2 linked regions of the Jeotgalibacillus aurantiacus genome follow. The protein of the gene in region 1 interacts with the protein of each later gene in a pairwise test. Links are inferred from orthologs where the notes say so. Each region holds a gene or a part of one and is shown on either strand. Other genes may lie near its edges.

Region 1 (4,958 bases):
TACAAGCGTGGGGACCTGTCTGTTCAGGATGAAAGTTCTATGCTCGTAGCAGAAGCTTTGGATCCTTTATCAGGTGAGCTGATTCTTGATATGTGTGCTGCTCCCGGCGGGAAATCTGCCCATATTGCTGAGAAGATGAATAATCAGGGGCGTCTCATCTCACTTGACCTTCATGAACATAAAGTCAAGCTGATCAATGAGGCAGCTGCAAGATTGGGTCTTTCTATCATTGAAACCCATGCACTTGACGGGCGCAAGCTTCAGGAGAAATTTCCGGATCTTACATTTGACCGGATCCTAGTAGATGCGCCGTGCAGCGGGCTCGGTGTGATGAGAAAGAAACCGGATATTAAATACGCCAAATCGGAACAGGATCTAAATGCCCTTTCAAAAATACAGCTTGAACTGCTTGATGCTGCTGTTAATAGCCTGAAAGCCGGTGGTACACTTGTCTACAGTACTTGTACAGTAGATCGCTCAGAGAACGAAGGGACTGTTTTGGCGTTTTTAAAAAAACATCCTGAAATGGAGCTTGTTATGCCGGATTCTCTCCCGGACGCAGTACGGAGTCTGGTAACAGATGAAATGCTGCAGATCTTCCCTCAGGACTTTGGAGGAGACGGATTTTTTATCGCGAAATTCAGGAGAAAAGCAGCGGTTACTGACTGATGATATGTTAATATGGTTGATTGATTTGTTTTAAGACCTTGCTATATAGAGACAATGCGGTCATTGAATCCAAAGACCGTGTAAGATCAGGGACGGGGTGGAAAATGGAAGCGATTTTTAAAAGCGACAGAGGTAAAGTACGACAGTTGAATGAAGACTCCGGAGGCATTTACCGTAAATCAGACGGGGCTTTACTTGCTGTGGTAGCTGATGGAATGGGCGGACACCGTGCAGGCGATGTGGCCAGTAAAATGACGGTCGAAATCATATCCCGCAAGTGGCGGGCAGCTCCCTCCATACGTCGTGCGGTGGAAGCCGAAGAATGGCTGAAGCAGACCATTGAAGAAATTAACAGCAGTCTATCAGCGTATTCCGATTTGAATGAGGAATGCAGAGGGATGGGGACAACGATTGTTGCTGCGCTGTGCACGGATGAATTTGTCACCGTAGCAAATGTAGGGGATAGCAGAGGGTATCTCATTACAGAAGAGCGGGTATCCCAAATTACCGAGGATGATTCCTTTGTCAATGCGTTAGTGCAATCAGGCGAAATTTCAAAACAGGATGCTGAACACCATCCAAAAAGAAACGTCCTGTTAAAGGCTCTTGGATCAAAGGGTTTCATCAATCCGGCCTTAAAGACCGTATCTGCAGAGGAAGGCTATACGATTCTGCTCTGCTCTGACGGTCTGTCAAACAAGGTATCGGACCAGGAACTGCTGTATTCCATTAAACAGTCCACCTCCCTTGCCAAAACGGCTGAGCAGCTCATTGATCTGGCGAATGACAAGGGCGGGGAAGACAATATTACGCTCGCAGTCATTGCCTATCCGGAAGATGAAGGTGGGGATCTTGTATGATCGGAAAACGGTTAAACGATCGCTATAAAATCATCCGGACCATTGGAAGCGGCGGGATGGCAAATGTTTATCTGGCTCACGATATGATTTTAAACCGTGATGTTGCGGTCAAGATGCTGAGGCTGGATTATGTTGGCGACGGCGATATGCTGAAAAGGTTTCAGCGCGAGGCCCAGTCAGCAACCAGTCTGGCGCATCCGAATATTGTCAGTATGTACGATGTCGGTGATGAAGATGATTACTATTATCTCGTCATGGAATATGTAGAAGGTATGACATTAAAAGAATATATTAAAGAATTTTCTCCGGTTTCATTAGATGATGCAGTGAAGATCATGTCGCAGCTCACATCAGCGATCTCACACGCACATCACAACGGTATTATTCACCGTGATATAAAACCGCAGAACATATTGATCGACCGTGACGGTACGGTGAAAATTACGGATTTCGGTATTGCGATGGCGCTGAGTGCGACTGCGATGACTCAGACGAATTCAGTCATGGGAACGGTTCACTATCTGTCTCCGGAGCAGGCAAGAGGTGGCACGGCATCGAAAAAGTCAGATATTTATTCACTTGGTATCGTCATGTACGAAATGATTACCGGCCGCCTTCCATTTGAAGGTGAGTCTGCAATTTCAATTGCGCTGAAGCATCTGCAGTCAGAGCTGCCTCATCCGTCATCCTATATTTCAAATCTTCCTCAAAGTGTGGAAAATGTCATACTGAAATCAACAGCCAAGGATGAGTTTTACCGATACCGCAGTGCTGATGAAATGTATGATGATTTGAAAACCGTCCTCGATATCAGCAGGGAAAATGAGCCGATCTTTACGGTAGAGCCCGACCTGGATGCGACAATGGCGATTCCGGCCATCAAAAACAAGCTGCCGCTTGAAGAAATGCAGCAAACAAAACCGCTCGAAGCCCAGAAAACGGTCGTGAGCCCACCTGTTAAAGAGAAAGAAAAGAAAAAACGCAGAAAATGGCCATGGATCACGGCACTTGTCATCCTTTTTTTACTCGGCACAGCAGGTGTCATGGCCGCAATGGGCATGTTTGGTCCTGAAAGAATTCAGGTACCGGATGTAGTTGGTGAAGCACTGGAAGATGCAGAGACAATCATTGAAGAAAGCGGTCTGACAGTGGGTGAAATCACTTATGAATCAAATGATGAAGTACCTGAGGAAACCGTTTTAAGGAGCTCACCAAAAGCGACCCGGACACTCGAGGAAGGTGAACCGGTTAACCTTGTCGTGAGCAGCGGAAAAGAATCAGTAGAAGTGGACGGTTACATTGGCAGAAACTTTGATAATACCGAACAGTTGATCCGCGAAGCAGGCTTTGAAAATATCGTTGAAGAAGAAGAGTACAATGAAGCGCCGGCAGGAACGATCATTGATCAGGATCCTGAGGAAGGCGAGATGGTCATTCCGAGTGAAACAGAATTTACTGTGACGATCAGCAGGGGACCACAAATGGCCGGCGTACCCGACCTGACCGGTTTAACGGAAGAAGAACTGCAGGCTTTTGAAGAAGAAAGCGGTTTAACGGTCTCAGTAACGAGGGAAGAGTACTCTGATGAGATTGCAGCAGGAGGCGTCATTTCGCAAAATCCTGAACCGGGAACAGAGCTTCCCATCGGAGGTCAGGTGACCGTTGTCGTATCACGGGGGGCTGAACCTGCACCGGTAAACAATGTCGTGGTTCCTGTTGTGATTGAATATGCGCAGCCTGAGGAGCCGGCAGAGGGAGAAGATCCTCCTGAGGTGCCTGGTGACCCTGAACCTCAAACAATTACTATCTATATTGCAGACAGAGATCGCACGATGGACGAGCCTTCAGAAGAGTTTACCATAACAGAAACGGTTGAAAGGACCTTAAGACTTGTTATTGAACAGGGTCAAACCGGATCCTACCGGATTGAGCGAAATGGTGAAGTCATTTTGGAAGATTCAATTTCCTATGAAGAAAATCAGTAAAAGGAGCGTGTGTATGCCAGAAGGTAAAATCATGAAAGCGCTGAGCGGCTTTTATTATGTGAAGGATGAGGAAAAGGTCATTCAGTGCAGAGGACGTGGGGTTTTTCGTAAGCAGAAACTGACACCGCTTGTGGGTGATTATGTGGAATACCAGGCTGAAAATGACCAGGAAGGCTATATTCTGGACCTGAAATCGAGAAAAAATGAACTCGTCCGTCCGCCTATTGCAAACATTGATCAGGCAGTTCTCGTATTTTCAGCGATTGAACCTGATTTCAGCACTTCACTGCTTGACAGGTTCCTTGTTCTCGTTGAAAGTCATGACATTGATCCGGTGATTTGTATTTCAAAAATGGATCTGTTAAACGACGCACAGACAGAAAAAATTAACCGGTTTGCAGAGGATTACCGAAAGATCGGGTATCCGGTCATTTTATCCTCAGCCAAATGGGAGGATGGAATGGATCAGCTGAAGCCCTGGCTTGAGGATCAGGTAACGGTTTTTGCGGGTCAGTCAGGTGTCGGGAAATCATCCATTTTGAATGCACTGAACCCTGCTCTTGAGCTGAAGACAGATGCCATCTCTAATTCTCTCGGAAGAGGAAAACATACGACTAGACACGTAGAATTAATCGGGATCGGAAGCGGATTTGTTGCGGATACGCCGGGTTTTAGTGCGCTTGAATTTACTGAACTTGAAGTAGATCAGCTGCCGCTTTGTTTCCCGGAAATGGTGAAGGCTTCTGAGGACTGCAAGTTCAGAGGATGTCTGCACCTGAATGAACCGAAATGTGCAGTAAAGGAATATGTGGAAAACGGAGAAATAATGGAATATCGATATCAGCATTACCAGCAGTTTCATGATGAAATTAAATCAAGAAAGCCGAGGTACTGAAATTATGGTGAAGATTGCACCTTCCATTCTATCAGCTGATTTTTCAAGACTGGGAGAGGAAGTAAAAGCAGTAGAAAAAGCAGGAGCTGACTACATTCATATTGATGTAATGGATGGCATGTTTGTTCCTAACATTTCTTTTGGATCATTGATCGTAGAGGCTATCCGTCCGGTTACAGCTATGACGCTGGACGTTCATCTGATGATCGAGCAGCCTGAACGTTATGTGAATGAATTTGCACGTGCAGGAGCAGATATTATTTCTGTTCATGTTGAAGCAACCAAACATTTGCACCGCACACTTCAAATGATTAAAAATGCGGGTGTGAAACCTGGCGTTGTGATCAATCCGCATACGCCGGTTGAATCCATCAAACATGTCCTTTCTGAAGTCGACCTTGTACTTGTTATGACTGTCAACCCCGGCTTTGGAGGACAGGCGTTCATACCTGAAGCATTGTCGAAGGTCAGTGAATTAAAGACATTAAGGGAAAACCATCAATTCACATATGAAATTGAAGTGGATGGCGGAATTAATGATCAAACAAT
Region 2 (11,697 bases), on another replicon or contig:
CCCGGTACTTGTTTTCACTCACTTCTTTTTCTCCAAGTACGACTACATATCTGATACTTTCTTTGTTTGCCCGCTCCATCGCTTTGCCGACTTTTTTGCGGCCGAATTCTGTTTCAACCCGCAAACCATTTTTCCTTAGGGCTCTGGCCAGTACGAGCGCTTCCTTCTCCGTGTTGAGAGGTATTAAGTAAAGATCCACTAATGGTGAGTTGCTCTCGTTTTTAGTCAACACGTTCAGTGCTGTACAAATGACATCTACTCCGAATGATAGTCCAACTGTGGGATATCGTGTTTCACTGCCCATCAGCCCGCCGATCGCATCATCGTAGCGGCCACCGCTGCCAATACTTGAACTTAATACCGAGTTGTCTTTTAAAAACACTTCATAAATGGTCCCTGTATAGATTTCAAGCCCTCTCGCTAAAAAGGGATTAAATAGACAGCGGTCATCTATTCCAAGCGCTGATAAATAGCCTTGAAGCTCCTCCAGCTCCTGAACACCTTCCAACGTCTGCTCATTTTTTTCAACGATTTCCGATTGAAAATACGTAAGTGATTTTGCTTCTGGGTTAGTCAATAAATCCTTTATTAATACAACTGCCTGATCAGGTATTTCTTTTTCTGTAAGCTCTTTTACCACATTCTCAACACCGATTTTCTCCACTTTATCAAGACTCAACACAACTGTTGTTACAAGTTTTTTCGGTACGCCAAAACCTTCGAGAACACCGCCGAGCAACTTGCGATTATTGTACTGAATCAAGATATCCAGCCCAAGCTTTTCAAAAACATCTGCTGCAAGAAGCATCAGTTCTGCTTCTGCTGCCTGAGATTTGATGCCGGTAATATCAATATCCGCTTGCGTAAACTCGCGATTTCGCCCTGTTTTAATCGGCCCGTCACGAAACACCTTGCCAATCTCATACCGCTTGAACGGCATCCGCAAAGCAGGATTCATCGCGATCACTTTACTAAAAGGAATCGTTAAGTCATAACGCAAAGCCAGATCCCTTTCACCGCGGTCACTCAGTCTATACATCTCCTTGAGAATCTCAGCACCTCCACCATACTTACTCGCCATAAGCGATGTATAGTTCAAAATCGGCGTCTCAAAAGGCTGGCAGCCATAGGCCTCACATGTCTCCTCAATGGTCTGCTTCACCCGGCGCTGGATCACCGCCTCATTTCCAACATAATCCTGTGTCCCTTTCACATTCTGATAATCCATCTTTTTCATGTTCATGCCTCCCTAAATAGTTGAAAATAAAAAGAACCCCACGAGAAACGGAAACACGTTTTCTCATGCGGTTCATGATAAATAGCCCTTCACAATGATCAAATTCTTAGATCAATAACGTGAAAGGCTAGTTGTGATGATGAAGATTCATACTGCAGATTTGAAATAGGCTATACATAAAATCATCTCCCTGATTGACAATATCATACATGGCGGAGGTGGGGATGTAAATGGTGAATTATATTTTTGTGTTTTTAAAGTTTGTGAAGTTGGATATAGAGTTCGTCAGGTTACCCGCGACTTTCGTGAGGTTCTCGGGCAAGTTCGTGAGTTCCGTCCGCGAATTCGTCAGCTTGCGCGAAAGTTTGTGAGTTTAGTGTAAATAGACCCACCCCAGTGCACGCAATGTTTCGCTCTCCGAATGAAACAAAATATACGTCCCCGTGTTTCACGTGACTCAAAAAATATTTACAAACAATTAATAATAAACAAACACTTATATAAGCAACTCCTTTATACTAGTGGAGTACTAATTGATAAGGAGCTGTGATGATGAGGAAGTATTTGAGTCGGTCGTTAATTGTTGTGCTGGTCATGTCGTTTTTTGTTCCTGGTTATGTAAGTGAAGAGAGCGTTCAGGCGGTTACTCCGAATGACGTGGTCATCAGTGAGGTTGCGTGGATGGGTACGACGTACAGTTATTCGGATGAGTGGATGGAGCTTTCGAATTCTACATCGGAGAGTGTTGATGTAACAGGCTGGACTTTAGCTGCACAGGATGGTTCGCCTTCTATTACGTTGGAGGGGCAAATTCCTGCTAATGGGTCTTATCTGATGGAGAAGACCGATGATGTTGCGGTTCCTGGTGTGGCTGCTGATTTAGTGTACAGCGGTTCGCTCGGTAATACGGGTGAAGTATTGGAGCTGCGTGATGCCGGGGGTGTGTTAATCGATTCGGTTGATGCCTGGTACGGTGGTGATAATACATCTAAAGCCACAATGGAAAGAGTGGATCTTTCAGGTTCAGGCACGGTTGCTGAAAGCTGGAGCACTGCAACAGCAGCCTATGATGGCGGCTATGGCACGCCTGCTAACAGTACAACAGTTAATAATGGCGGTTCGACGGGAAGCAATGTCTGTGGTGACACAACAGAGCATTTGAATAATGTTTCAGAGCAATTATATGCGATTAATGTTTACTTTAATAAATGTGCGCTATCTGAATATGCGACTTCTGGAAATGCGGCAAATCATAATGTGAATCTTGAAGACCGTTTAATTGAGCGATTGAATGAGGCTACCACAAGTATTGATTTTGCCACGTATGAAATTAATTTACCACGTGTGGTTGATACGCTGATCAACAAGGCGGCTGAAGGGATAGATGTGCGTGTGATCGCTGATGCGAAGGATGCGGCAGATCCTCATTATGCAGATCGCTTTACAGTGATGCGATTATACATAGAGAAAATGGTGCGTGGCCGGGATGGTACGCTTGGCACCGGAGATGATATTCAGGTTTTTTCTGATTCTGCTATGCTCGCAGTAGAGGATGCGGCATTGCGAACATCGTATGGATTGCCTGCAGAACCAAGTGACTTTGAGTATGGCACTTATACGATTGGAAGTACGGACTATACAGGATATTTATTTGTGGACGCTGAGCAAAAAACAGATGGTACTTACTATTCTCCAGGTGTTCAAATGCACAACAAGTTTGCCGTTGTGGATGATAAATGGGTATTTACCGGCAGCTGGAACTTTACTGTAACAGGGCTTTACGGTTCAGAGGAAAATATGGCAAACGGCGTACTTGGCGGAAATCAGCAGCACGTTGTAGAGCTCCATGCACCTGAAGTGGCAAATGCCTATGAAACGGAATTTAACGAAATGTGGGGCAGCAATACGCTGATCCCGGATGCAATGATTTCTAATTTCGGTACCGGAAAAACAGACAATACCCAGCATATCTTTGATGTAGGCGGCAAAATGGTAGAGGTTTATTTCTCTACAGGTGATGATGCACTGGGCCGTATGAGAGAGCTGGTTAAAAATGAAGCAGATCTCAATGCTTATTTCACCATCTTTGCCTGGAGCGATCAGGGTCTTGTCGACGAGCTGAAACATAAATATGAAGGCTCCTACAATGATCTCGAGGGCACGCTTACCGGTTTTGATGTAAAAGGGCTGTTTGACTACAGCTTCTGGAACCAGTGGTGGAGTGCAAGCGTGGATATGACCGGCCGCACAGCCAGTCAGACAAGCGTCGATAATCCAAATACACGCTGGGCAAACCCTGCACCGGTTTATAAAGCAAACGAAGACCGTAAACTTCACAGCAAAACCATGATCATCGATGCGGACACTACGAGTGACCCGACAGTCGTGGTCGGATCAACAAACTGGAGCAACAACGGCAACAACGTAAATGACGAAAACATGCTCATCATTCATGACACTAACATCGTCAACCAATTCGTTCAGGAATTCAATGCACGCTACCTGAATGCGGGCGGAACAATAAACTGATACAAAAAACGCAAATGCTGCATCATTCGGTCTACGGATGAGAGGCATTTGCGTTTTTGGTGTGGGTAGGGTTTATGAGGTCAGGGTTGGAATTCGTCAGTTTAACCGCGACTTTTGTGAGGTTAGAAGGCAAGTTCGTGAGCTCCGTCCGCGGATTCGTGAGCTTGCGGGAAAGTTTGTGAGTTTAGTGTAAATAGGCCTAAGCCTCCCCGGACAGATATGGTGCCGCTGACCAATGTGAGTTTCCCAAGGAAATTCGTGAGTTTAGCCGCGACTTTTGTAAGGTTCTCAGGCAAGTTCGTGAGCTCCGTCCGCGGATTCGTCAGTTTGCAAGAAAGTTTGTGAGTTTAGTGTAAATAGGCCTACGCCTCCCCGGACTGAAATGGTGCCGCTGACCAACGTGAGTTTCCCAAGGAAATTCGTCAGTTTAGCCGCGACTTTCGTGAGGTTCTCAGGCAAGTTCGTGAGTTCCGTCCGCGGATTCGTGAGCTTGCGGGAAAGTTTGTGAGTTTAGTGTAAATAGGCCTACGCCTCCCCGGCCTGAGATGGTGTGCTGACCATCGTGAATTTCCCAAGGAAATTCGTCAGTTTAGCCGCGACTTTCGTGAGGTTCTCAGGCAAGTTCGTGAGTTCCGTCCGCGGATTCGTCAGTTTGCGGGAAAATTTGTGAGTTTAGTGTAATAAGACCTACACCACAACACTGTTTTCAAAGCAATCTCGTACCCGCATTTCAAGGGATATTAGTTGTACAAATTCTTTATCCACCGTATGCTCATTATAGAGGGTGTATTTGTCTGGAGAGTAAGAACACCTCTACTCAAAAGGAGGATGCTTAAATGTTTAAAAAGATCATGAAAGGCATTTCGAAAGAGTTGAGTAAGCGGGGAAGCAGCAGTGGGCGCAGAAGATCTTATCGTCACGGCTCAAGCAGCGGAAAAAGACGCAAGTATTACGGAAGCAGCAGTAGCAGCCGCCGAGGCCGCAATCCTATGTATGGCTCACACCATTACAAAAAGAAAAGACACTACTCAAGCAGCTGATTGACAGACTGAAGACTCCGTTTATGACGGAGTCTTTTTAGTGGGCTGGCTGATTAGATTATCTATATCTTCAAGAACCTCTTCACAATGGTAGTAAGGACGTTCAATCTTCAACAGCCGTTTCAGCAGCAGTGTGGTCTGTGGATGCAGGCGGAGCTCCTCGGTCCATGGCTGGTTTCTCTTCGTGTCCCCCTCATAAGACGAGTAAAGCAGAAATAGCAGGAAATCACCCAGATCAAAAAAGTCATCCTGTGCGAGCAGTTCGCACTCTTTCAGATCTCCGTCTCTAAGCGTATTCGCCAGACCGAAATCGATCAGGTGGACCTCTTCCCCATGAAGCAGCACATTTGGAATCCTGATGTCCCCATGAAAAATGCCATTCTGATGGATATAACAAACGATTTCCGTCAGCTTTTTCAAAAGCGCCAGACATTCCTTCTCTGAATATTGCTGTCCTGACGCAAACAATGTGTCCTCCACATTTTTGCCCTCAACAAACTCCATGGAAAAGAATACTTCCTCGCCATGGGAGAACGCCTCTATAAAAGCCGGAATGCCAGGATGATTCAGCTGTTGAAGAATCTCCGTCTCTTTTGCGTAATTCTCTATATTTTCCTTCCGCTTGCTTTTTCGCATCTGCTTCACAACGCATTTATTGTCCGTGTTCAAATCCTCACACAAATAAATGATCCCATAACTCCCATTCTGCAACACTTTCTCAATTTGATACCGCCCCGCCAGAATCTCATTGACCGAATATCGACGGTCCATGATCCGCTGCCGCACCCTTTTAACCAACCAATGTACAGCTTCCATACGCACCTCTGAGTTTTGTTTGTTTTTATCATATCAAATTGGGGTGGTGGGATGAATTCGTGAGGTTAGCGGGAGAGTTTGTGAGGTTCGGCGGCAGATTCGTGAGTTGCGTGTGCGAGTTCGTAAGCTTGCGGGAAAGTTTGTGAGTTTAGTGTAAAAGGACCTACGTCGCCACGGCTTCCTCTCAAGAAAAATGGTTCCCTTGATCAACGTGAGCTCACGATGGAAATTCGTCAGGTGAGACGCGAAGTTTGTGAGGTTAAAGACCAAGTTCGTCAGCTGCGGCCGCGTATTCGTGAGGTTACAGCCGGAGTTTGTGAGTTTAGTGAAAAAAGTCCCGAACAGTATGTTGGTTGAATTTCGTTCTTCGAATGATACATGATCTCCGTCCCCGCGTTTCTTTTTCGTCCCACGAATGATTCAAAATATACGTCCCCACGCCTCACGCATAACCCTTATAATAGAATCAAGATTTACATCGAAAGGAGAACCATCATTGAATGCATTACCGACTGAAGAGGAAATTAGACAGACGGCGGAGCTGCTGGTACATACATATGGCGTGAAAATGAATAGCCTGATGAAGCTGATGGGCAGAGAGCGGTATAAGGAGCTGGTTCGCGTGTTCAGGGATTTGCGTGAGCCGGCGGCGGATGAGGTCCGGATTGCGCAGATGTTGATTGTGGAGAAGGGACCGTATTTATTTGCGGGCAGCAGTGAGGAGGTTCGCGATTTGCGGATTCATTTGCTGCGACAGCTTTCTGAGGAGAGGTTGATGGCGCTTTATGAGCGGAATAAGGTGCAGGGGAAGGCGATTACGTCTCCGACTTATATGCGCACGGCGCTTGCGAAAAAGAAGTGGCTCATTGGTGGCAGATGGGCACGTGATTTTGTGACGGCATTTGATTTTCCACTTGTGTTCTCAGGCATTTCGATTCCAAAGGATCACAGCACGGATGCGATTCAGGATATTGAGCCGAGGCGTGCGGTTCCGAAGCTTGTGGAGTACCAGGTTGGCTTAAAAAGCCGGATGCTGGAGGTTTTGAATAAGGAACAGGATAAAACCCGATGTGTTGTGACGCTGCCAACCGGGGGCGGGAAGACGCGTGTTGCGGTTGAGAGCTTTATTGACTGGATGCAGCCACGGTTTGAGCAGGGTAAATATATGCTGTGGATCGCGCAGGGCGAGGAGCTTTGCGAGCAGGCGATTTCCTGTATCAGCGAAATGTGGCAGGAGCGCGAATTCCCTGAAGCACTGAGGATTTACCGCTTTTTTGGCGGTAAGAAGTTTGAGGTGGAGGATATGATTGGCGGTGCGGTGATCGCGAGTATCCAGCAGCTTTATTCCCGGATCCAGAGCGGGGATGAGGCGCTTGAGGAGATTCTGGCAAACTGCGGCGCGATGATTATTGATGAAGCCCACCATGCTACGGCAAAAAGCTATCGTGCATTGTTTGACAGAGCAAGGGAGCTTGCGGGAGATGACCTGTTTCCGATTTGCGGTCTCACTGCCACTCCGGGCCGCAGCAACGACGAAACGATGAAGCTTGTCGATCAGTTCGATGCCTATCTCATCCATCCTTCATTCCCGGATATGAAGGAGTATAACGATCATCCGCTTCGCTATTTTAGGAAAGAGGGTTATTTAGCGGAGCCGGTTTTCATCCTGCATGAGGACGGGGTGGAAACCGAGGTGACAGATGATCTGTTCAATCAGGACGACCACGATCTCAGCTCGGAATTTCTGCAGATACTTGCTGCTGATCAAACTCGTAACCTGCAAATCATCAACTATATGAAATCGATTCCGGAAGGCTCGTCATCATTAGTGTATGCCTGCACCGTTCAGCATGCCGAGTTTCTGGCGATGACGATGAACGCCATCGGCCGTAAATCTGCGGTCATTTCGGCAGACACACCAAAGCCGATCCGCCGCATGCACATCAGCGCATTTAAAAAAGGGGACATCGAATTTCTCTTTAACTATGGCGTTCTGACCACGGGTTTTGACGCGCCGAGAACCGATCATCTCATCATCTGCCGGCCAACCTCAAGCATCATTCTCTATGAACAAATGGTCGGCCGTGGCCTGCGTGGGCACCGCTTCGGCGGCACCGAAACGTGTAAAATCATCGACTTCTCAACCAACATCCGCCGCCACGGCGAACCGCTGGCATACGCGAGATTTTTGAAGGAGTGGGATGTGAAGGTAGTAGGTGGAAGGGAGCTTGTGAGGTAGAGGGGCTGTGGGGTTTGTGAGGTTGTGTGGTGGATTCGTGAGGTGAGCGGGAGAGTTTGTGAGGTTAGGCGGCCGGTTCGTGAGGTTAACGTGAAAGTTTGTGAGCTTGCGCAGGAATTCGTGAGTTTAGTGTAAAAGGACCTACTACCGCCCACGGCCGCTCTGACTCCCGAATCCAATGTGAGCTCACGATGGAAATTCGTCAGTTTACCCGCGAAGTTTGTGAGGTTAAAGCCAAAGTTCGTCAGCTTCCCCCGCGGATTCGTCAGTTTACAGCTAAAGTTTGTGAGGTTAGTGAAAATAGACCTGCACTTCGCAGAGTATTTCGTTTGTCGAATGATTCAAAATATACGTCCCCATGCTTCATTTAACTAAAAAAGGAGTTGTTCATAATGAACCCGCTATTAGTAGCAGCTGAACTGCATAAATTTATTCATTCTCTCGGGCGGATGAGGACAAACCTCCCGGAGAAATCATTCAATATTGGTTACAAGCCTTTTTCTTTTATGGGGCAGCAGAGCAAATTCGTGTCAATCATCGGGGATAAAAATTATCAGTGCGTGATCATTCACGTTGACCCGGGAAAGCCGTCGTCGACAAAGGGGATCAGCATTCAGGAGGAACTGCACCAAATCTTTCGTTTTAATATTGATGAAATGCGGAAATTTAAGCGTAAAAGCCACGAGGTCTATATTCCTTTTGAGGTGATTTCAACGAAGGAAAGAATGGAAGTCTTAAAGGGATTATTCGGAAAATGTATGAGGACATTAAAGGGTCAGGGTTATGAGTGATGATTCTGATTCCAAAGGTTGTAGTTCAAATTCGCCAGGTTACCCGCGAAGTTTGTGGGGTTAAAGCCCAAGTTCGTAAGTTTACACCGCGGATTCGTGAGCATACAGCGGAAGTTCGTCATTTCAGTGAAATTAGACTTACGTTTTACGGATGTATTTCGTTTAACGAATGATTCAAAATATACGTCCCCAAAAACCAAGAAAGAGAAGAGCCGCAACCAGCTCTTCTCTTTCTTATCATCAGGAAACCGAAAATCCTTCTTCTTCCTTCACACCGTTTTTCTCTGTGAATTCATCTAGCAGTGCGCGTACGTCATCTGTGGATTCTGTTTCCATCAGGCGGTTGCGCAGCTCGCCGGCACCGCGGAATCCGCGTACGTAAATTTTGAAGAAGCGTCGAAGCGGCTTGAATGCGCGCGGCTCGAGTTCTTCATTATATTTGTCGTGCAGATCCAGCTGCAGGCGAAGCAGATCAAGCAATTCTTCACTTGAATGCTCTTTCTTTTCCTTTTCAAAGGCAAATGGATTATGGAAAATGCCGCGGCCGATCATGACACCGTCAATGCCATACTTTTCAGCAAGCTCAAGACCCATTTGGCGGTCTTCGATATCCCCGTTGATGGTCAGAAGTGTGTGTGGAGCAATCTCATCACGCAGCTTCTTGATCTCAGGAATGAGCTCCCAGTGTGCGGGCACGTTACTCATTTCTTTTTTCGTGCGAAGGTGGATCGACAGGTTGGCAATATCCTGCTCGAGAATATGCTTCAGCCAGTCATGCCACTCATCAACAGACGTGTAGCCGAGGCGCGTCTTCACGCTGACAGGCAGTCCGCCCGCTTTTGCCGCCTCAATAATCTCAGCAGCCGTATCAGGACGACGGATCAGGCCGGAGCCCTTGCCGTTCGCCGCAACGTTCTGCACAGGACACCCCATATTAATATCCACACCGCGGAAGCCCATCTCCGCCATCCCGATACTCATCTGGCGGAAATACTCAGGCTTATCGCCCCAGATATGCGCAACCATCGGCTGTTCATCCTCTGTAAACGTCAAACGGCCCTTCACACTATCCTTACCACGCGGATGACAATAGCTCTCCGAATTCGTAAACTCCGTAAAAAACACATCAGGCCGTGCCGCCTCACTCACCACATGACGGAACACCACATCCGTCACAGCCTCCATCGGTGCAAGCACAAAAAACGGCTTCGGCAGCTCAAGCCAAAAATTATCCTTCATATCTATCTGAACCCTTTCCTTAAGGGAAATCACTTCCCGGAATCTATATACCGTAGACCTGGGCCTACACAAAAACGCAGACAGGGACAAATCCCCCTCTACATCACCATGACAAAAGCAGACTTCAATCAGTATATACTTTACTGCGATCTGGGGAAAAGTGCAAGGGAGTGAATCGGATAAAGGAGTGGTTGGGCATGAAAATACAGGCAGGAAAAAGATTCATTTATTCTGCAAAACAAAACAGCGGTGCAACGGTGCACTGCTGTTTTATTTTGGTTTTTAATCAGTGCTCCTGAGGAATGGTCTGGAGCTGATGTGGTCAGTTGACTAGTTTTTGAGTTGTTTTTTTAACAGGTGGATTTCTTTATCGTGGATCATGTATTTGTGCATCAGGTAGTCGTGGTTTAGATTATTTTCGTCCTGCTTGTCCGCAATAAGCTTCAGCATAGACATGATCTCTCTTTGGCGCTCATTTTCCATGTGCTCGAGCTGACCTCTGATTTCTACGAATTGGACATCGAATTGATCCAGCCTTGCATCAATCCCATCTAATCGGTGATCGATTCCATCTAACCGCTGATCGATTTGCCGGAAACGGGTATCGATCTTTTTAAACTGACCGTCAATCTGTTGGAAACGGCTATCGATCTTTTCAAACTGCCCATCAATCTGCTGAAAGCGGTCATCAATCTTTTCAAACTGCCCATCAATTTTTTCAAACCGCTCATCCATCGTCTTCTGAAGCCCGGCAATTGCCTTCAGGATTTCATTCTCCATTTTCTCACCTCCTCAATATTGTTCTATTATAAAATGCCGAATTGAATATGTATAGTCGGGGAAAAGTTAGTAGCAAGACAGACCCCACGCCACAGTAGAACTGGGATCAAGCCCTGTTCTACTGTAGCATGAAAGGTTTACATTCCACGTGCAGGAGCGTGGTATTTGCGGCCTGTACGGGCGACTTTGTTCCAGTCTTTGTTGAAGAAGTAGGAGATGCTGCCATGCATGACCGGGTACATGAGAGCGAAGCGGAAGATGAGAATATCGAATAGAATCGTTCCTATAAGCTCGGTAAGCTCCTGTTTGTTCAGGTGATATCCATAGCTTCGGCTCATGAAAATGGCGGACAGGTTATAAATAATGGCAAAGCAAATATAAAACAGATAGAAGGTGAGATAGTGATACAGGTCTCCATTTTCAAAAAAGATCAGGTCGGTCAGGATCAGTCCAGTGACCAGGTACGTTGACACGGTTCCGACTAAAAATGACTCGATAATAAAAAACAGGGATAGCGGCTTGGTCAAAATCGTTTTGGCGAAGAAGCTCCGGAAATGGATCAGGCAGTCTATAAATGCTTTTTGCCATCGGATCCGCTGTTTGAAGAAGTCACGCCAGTTTTCAGGCAGCTCTGTAAAGCAGACGGATTCCGGAATGAATACAATTTTTTGATCTTTCCTATTTGAAATGGCCTGGTGAATCCGCAGTGTGATGTCAATATCCTCGCCGATTGTTGATCGATAGCCGCCGACACTGATGAGCATATCCTTTCTGAAAATGCCAAAAGCACCGGAAATGATCGATAGGGACTGCAAGCGGGACAGTGAGATTTTTGAAATATAAAACCCTTTGAGAAAATCGAGCATCTGGGCTCTGATTAAAAGATTTGCAGCTTTAATAGATAGCGGGGTGCGAGCTTTTTGAGATCGTGTTTGCAGCACGTGAACCATTCCGCCGGCTGCGACGACTTCAGGCTGTTGAAATTTTGCATTGACGACAGGCAGAGCCTCCTCTGATAAAAGGGTA

What was found.
Region 2: the proteins of pknB (region 1) and H7968_RS04195 interact in binary tests that used the Bacillus subtilis proteins (3 or more experiments, as listed by UniProt). The link is inferred for Jeotgalibacillus aurantiacus from one-to-one orthologs.

The regions. Positions count from the first base shown.
Region 1 is NZ_JACNMS010000002.1:552,942-557,899, reverse strand. Bases 1,021-4,019 are described here. They hold pknB (Stk1 family PASTA domain-containing Ser/Thr kinase), read left to right. Parts: upstream 1,021-1,525; coding sequence 1,526-3,514; downstream 3,515-4,019. Other genes in these bases: rsgA (ribosome small subunit-dependent GTPase A), read left to right, coding at 3,528-4,019; H7968_RS07595 (Stp1/IreP family PP2C-type Ser/Thr phosphatase), read left to right, coding at 1,021-1,529. In the rest of the region: 16S rRNA (cytosine(967)-C(5))-methyltransferase RsmB, read left to right, coding at 1-669; more of H7968_RS07595, read left to right, coding at 774-1,020; more of rsgA, read left to right, coding at 4,020-4,409; rpe (ribulose-phosphate 3-epimerase), read left to right, coding at 4,414-4,958. UniProt on the Bacillus subtilis protein: Protein kinase that is responsible for triggering spore germination in response to muropeptides, signaling bacteria to exit dormancy.
Region 2 is NZ_JACNMS010000001.1:877,716-889,412, reverse strand. Bases 3,703-6,531 are described here. They hold H7968_RS04195 (serine/threonine protein kinase), read right to left. Parts: upstream 5,578-6,531; coding sequence 4,828-5,577; downstream 3,703-4,827. Other genes in these bases: H7968_RS04190 (DEAD/DEAH box helicase), read left to right, coding at 6,119-6,531; H7968_RS04200 (hypothetical protein), read left to right, coding at 4,661-4,810; H7968_RS04205 (phospholipase D-like domain-containing protein), read left to right, coding at 3,703-3,766. Outside these bases: H7968_RS04210 (histidine--tRNA ligase), read right to left, coding at 1-1,237; more of H7968_RS04205, read left to right, coding at 1,790-3,702; more of H7968_RS04190, read left to right, coding at 6,532-7,861; H7968_RS04185 (hypothetical protein), read left to right, coding at 8,254-8,652; H7968_RS04180 (tRNA dihydrouridine synthase), read right to left, coding at 8,893-9,891; H7968_RS04175 (hypothetical protein), read right to left, coding at 10,222-10,671; H7968_RS04170 (glycosyltransferase family 2 protein), read right to left, coding at 10,809-11,697.